2 regions of the Streptomyces sp. NPDC003035 genome follow, and region 1 is predicted to be linked to the other one. Evidence: predicted binding sites of a transcription regulator. Region 1 holds the regulator's gene; the other holds the start of a gene.

Evidence for each region. The regulator HspR, encoded in region 1, represses chaperone genes until heat shock. The targets are predictions, from matches to a motif close to TTGAGNNNNNNNNNCTCAA.
Region 2: lon (endopeptidase La) is a predicted target of HspR. The motif match lies at 914-932, and genes of this name have one in related genera.

What each region holds. Positions count from the first base shown of each region.
Region 1 covers NZ_JBIAPJ010000004.1:247,682-250,074, reverse strand. The annotation lists gene dnaJ (molecular chaperone DnaJ) at 1-847, shown strand, start outside; gene ACFYV5_RS14285 (heat shock protein transcriptional repressor HspR) at 852-1,307, shown strand; gene ACFYV5_RS14280 (hypothetical protein) at 1,376-1,843, opposite strand; gene ACFYV5_RS14275 (helix-turn-helix transcriptional regulator) at 1,849-2,393, opposite strand, start outside.
Region 2 covers NZ_JBIAPJ010000002.1:588,193-590,585, forward strand. The annotation lists gene lon (endopeptidase La) at 1-891, opposite strand, end outside; gene ACFYV5_RS08815 (DUF2087 domain-containing protein) at 1,035-2,393, opposite strand, start outside.

The sequences.
Region 1 (2,393 bases):
CGGCTTCGGCGGCGGCCTCGGCGACGTCTTCGGCGGCCTGTTCAACCGGGGCGCGGGCGGCGGCGCGGGTCCGCGCACGCAGCCGCGCCGCGGTCAGGACATCGAGTCCGAGGTGACGCTCAGCTTCACCGAGGCCGTGGACGGCGCCACCGTGCCCCTGCGGATGTCCTCCCAGGCGCCCTGCAAGGCCTGTTCGGGCACCGGCGACAAGAACGGCACGCCCCGCGTGTGCCCGACCTGCGTCGGCACCGGCCAGGTCTCGCGCGGCGGCAGCGGCTCCTTCTCGCTCACCGACCCGTGTGTGGACTGCAAGGGCCGCGGCCTGATCGCGGAGACCCCCTGCGAGGTCTGCAAGGGGAGCGGACGGGCCAAGTCCTCCCGCACCATGCAGGTTCGTATCCCCGCCGGTGTCTCGAACGGGCAGCGGATCCGGCTGCGCGGCAAGGGCGCTCCGGGCGAGCGCGGCGGCCCGGCCGGCGACCTCTATGTCGTCGTCCATGTCGACGCCCACCCGGTGTTCGGCCGCAAGGACGACAACCTGACCGTCACCGTGCCCGTCACGTTCGACGAGGCGGCGCTCGGCGGCGAGATCAAGGTGCCGACCCTGGGCGGTCCGGCGGTCACGCTGAAGCTGCCCGCCGGCACTCCCAACGGCCGGACCATGCGCGCCCGCGGCAAGGGCGCGGTCCGCAAGGACGGCACGCGCGGCGACCTGCTGGTGACGGTGGAGGTCGCGGTGCCCAAGGAGCTCGACGACAAGGCCCGCGAGGCCCTCGAGACCTACCGTCAGGCGACGGCGGGCGAGGATCCCAGGGCAGAGTTGTTCCAGGCCGCGAAGGGAGCTTGACGCGATGGACCGACCAGGACGTAGCCGTAACCCCTACGAGCTGACCGACGAGAGCCCGGTGTACGTCATCTCGGTGGCGGCCCAGCTCTCGGGCCTGCATCCGCAGACCCTCCGGCAGTACGACCGCCTCGGTCTGGTCTCGCCCGACCGCACAGCGGGCCGGGGCCGGCGCTACTCGGCCCGCGACATCGAACTGCTGCGCACCGTTCAGCAGTTGTCGCAGGACGAGGGCATCAACCTGGCGGGCATCAAGCGCATCATCGAGCTGGAGAACCAGGTCGCGGCGCTGCAGCAGCGCGTCGCCGAGCTGTCGGCGGCCGTCGAGGGCGCGGCGGCGACGATGCGCCAGCGCGAGGCCCAGGTGCACGCCTCGTACCGGCGCGATCTGGTGCCGTACCAGGACGTGCAGCAGGCGAGCGCGCTGGTGGTCTGGCGCCCGAAGCGGCCCGGCGTCGAGTAGCCGGCTGTTCCCGTACGTGACGAGGCCCCCTCCGCTTCCTGGCGGAGGGGGCCTCGCCGTCGCCCGGGTTACGGGATGAGCTCGCCGACGATGTCCCCGACCGTCTCCCACCACGGCGAGGCGCCGGTCCCGAACGCGGCGGCCAGCGCGGTGCCGACGGCGCGGTCGCGGGGGGTCGCGCCGGGCTTCCAGTCGTCGATGACCCGGCCGTTGCCGGAGGACAGCAGGTCGCCGATCTTCCGGCCGCCGCGGGTCAGCCGGCTCTTGTCGTACCCGCTGGGCACCAGGCGGTAGCGCGTCCCGTCGACGCGGGCGTCGACCCGGTAGGACCACCGCAGCAGCCGCCCCCGCGCGGGCCGGATGCGGGCGGGCCGCCCGTCGACGGTGAGGGTGAGCAGGGCGGGTTCGCGGGTCCCGATGGGGACGTGCGGGTTCACCGGGGCCCCCGGGGCCCGGACGAGCTCCACGGTCGGCATTCCGTACCCGGACACCCGCAGGGTGCCGGCCGGGCCATCCAGGTCGATCTGTACGTCCATGGGTGTCAGTGGTCCCGGTCCAGGATTCCGGACTGGGCGATGAGATAGCCCAGTTGGGCCCGGCTGCCGCTGCCGAGAGCGGCGGCGAGCTTGGCGATGTGGGCGCGGCAGGTACGGACGTTCATGCCGAGCCGGCGGGCTATGGCCTCGTCGACGTGGCCCTCGACGAGGAGTTTGGCGATGGAGCGCTGGATGCCGCTGATGCCGTCGTGGGTCTGGGCGTACGGCACCTGCTCGCCGAAGGGGGTCGCCCGGGCCCAGGACTGCTCGAAGACGGTCGCCAGGTACTCGACGAGGCCGGGGTGGCGGAGCTCCAGGGCGACCTGGCGGTCCTGGCGGGCGGGGATCAGGGCCACCGAGCGGTCGATGATGATGAGCCGCTCGATGCTCTCCTCCAGGGTCCGCACCTGCAGCCGGTCCATGCCCGCCTGTTCGAGGTAGACCTGCATGCCGTGGCTGTGCCGCGCCGTGTGCTGGTAGAGGGTGCGGACGCGCACCCCGCGTTCGAGGAGCGGCTGGATGCGGTGGAGCGCGGTGTTGAGGGTGTGTT
Region 2 (2,393 bases), on a different contig from region 1:
CCAGGTGCGGATCCAGGATCCTTCCGGGGACTGGTCGCTGGACCGCTCCAGCTTCTCGACCTCCTTGAGGGCGGCCTCCCGCACCTTCTCGGGCAGGTCGGCGGCCTCCACGCGCGCGCGGTAGTCGTCGGACTCGTCGCCCTCGGTCTCTCCGTTGAGGTCGCGCAGTTCCTTGCGTACGGCCTCCAGCTGGCGCCGCAGCAGGAACTCGCGCTGCTGCTTGTCGACGCCCTCCTGGACGTCCTTCGCGATGGACTCGGCCACGTCCTGCTCGGCCAGGTGCTCGCGCAGCTGCGCGGTGGCGAGCTTGAGACGGGCGACCGGGTCGGCGGTCTCCAGGAGTTCGACCTTCTGCTCGACGGTGAGGAAGGGCGAGTAGCCGGAGTTGTCGGCGAGGGCCGAGACCCCGTCGATCTGCTGGACGCGGTCGACGACCTGCCAGGCGCCGCGCTTCTTCAGCCACGTGGTGGCGAGTGCCTTGTACTCCTTGACCAGCTCGGTCACGGCCCCGGGCAGCGGCTCGGGCACGGTCTCCTCGACGACGCTGCCCTCGACCCACAGGGCCGCGCCGGGCCCGGTCGTACCGGCGCCGATCCTGACGCGTCCGCGGCCGCGGATGAGCGCGCCGGGATCGCCGTCGGACAGGCGCCCCACCTGCTCGACGGTGCCGAGGACGCCGGTCGCGGCGTAGGTCCCGTCGATGCGCGGGACGAGGAGCACCCTGGGCTTGCCGGAATCGGCGTGGGCGGCGGCCTGGGCGGCCTCCACGGCGGCGCGCACATCGTTGTCGGACAGGTCCAGCGGCACCACCATGCCGGGCAGCACGACTTCGTCATCGAGCGGCAGCACGGGCAGCGTCAGCAGTGAGTTCGCCGTGGATTCGGCAGCCATGATCTCCCCTTCGGCAGTCAAGTTGAGCTATGTGCACTCAATGCTTGTGAGCCGCCGAATGTTCCCCGGGCTGTGTTCGCTCTGAGCGATCACCCGGTCGACCTGGGTCACCGTCGGTCACGGCCGCCGGTCAGAGCCGCCGTTCAGGGCCGCCAGTACCGGCCGTCCGCACGGGCGAGCAGCCGCTCCTCGACCAGATGGCGGCGCAGCGCGGCCACATCCGGATGGACCTCGCGCAGGATCTCGTTCACCTCGGCTTCCGGGTAGCGCCGGTCCGGTGCGAAGAGAGGGACCAGCCCTTCCAGGAAAACTCTGCGCTTGCCCTGCTTCGAGGGGATCACGGCCTGCGGCCGGGGACGTGGGCGGCGAGGTGCCGCCTGGCGCCAGACGTCATCGACGGGGGTCCAGAGCTTTTCGGTGGACGCGATCAGTCCCGCCCGTTCCAGCGCGGCGAGGGACTTCGCGCAGCGCGCGGGCGCCATCCCGAGGCGTTCCGCGATGCCCTGGGTCGTGTCGGCCTGGAGGACGACGGCGCTGTAGACGGTACGGCGGGTGTCGTCGGCCAGTGCGGCGAGGATCCCGTCGGCGGCCTCCGTCCCCGCGATCCCCGTCCCCGCGGTCTCCGCCCCCGCGGTCTCCGCCCCCGAGGTTTCCACGGCCGGTCCCAGCCGGGGAGCCACGGCGGAGTCGATCTCGCCCAGGGCCCTGAGCTCCTCGGGGAACGGGACGCCCCGGTCGCGCTCGCCCGCGCCGTGCTTGCGCAACAGCAGCAGGCCCGTCTGGCGGTGTTTGTGGGGTTCGCCCAGGGCGAGTACGTCGAATCCGGCGTCCGGCAGGGCGGCCTGGCGGCGCAGCTCCTGCAAGAGCGGGGTGGGAACGACCCGGCACGCCACGCGGCCGCGATCCTGTCCGGCGTACGTGTCGTGCGTCTCGTGCGTCTCGTACGTCTCGACCGTCGTGGCCAGGTACGGCTCATGCAGCACGACGGTGCCGCCGGGCGCCACGCGCGGCCAGAGCGACGTGAGGAAACCGGCGTCGTCGGCCTGGGTGCCGGCGTCGAGCCACACCAGGTCCAGCGGTCCCCACGCGTCGAGCTCGTGGTCCGCCAGGGCGAAGAAGTCCCGCTCGATGAAGGTGAGCATGGCGTCGAGGCCCAGCGTGCGGGCCGTCTCCCGCACCCGGTGCGCCGAGGTGCCGGGTACGGAGAAGTCGTCGATGACGAGGAGCTTCGGCGCGTAGTCGTCGAGTACCGAACGCGGACGCAGGACCGACGCGCGCTCCTCCGCCGCGACCTCTCCGCGGACGATCCGCCGGTCCTCGGCGGCCTCCGAACGGGCGTCGCTCAGCCCCAGGAGCAGGTGCAGCGTCGAGGAACCGGCCCCCACTTCGACCACGGTGCGCGGGCGCAGCATCCTGGCCAGCGCGCGCAGCGCGGGACCGGCGTTCTCGGTTCCCATCCCGGGGCGTGTCAGGGCCCGCAGCGCCTCGCCGGCCGGATCGTG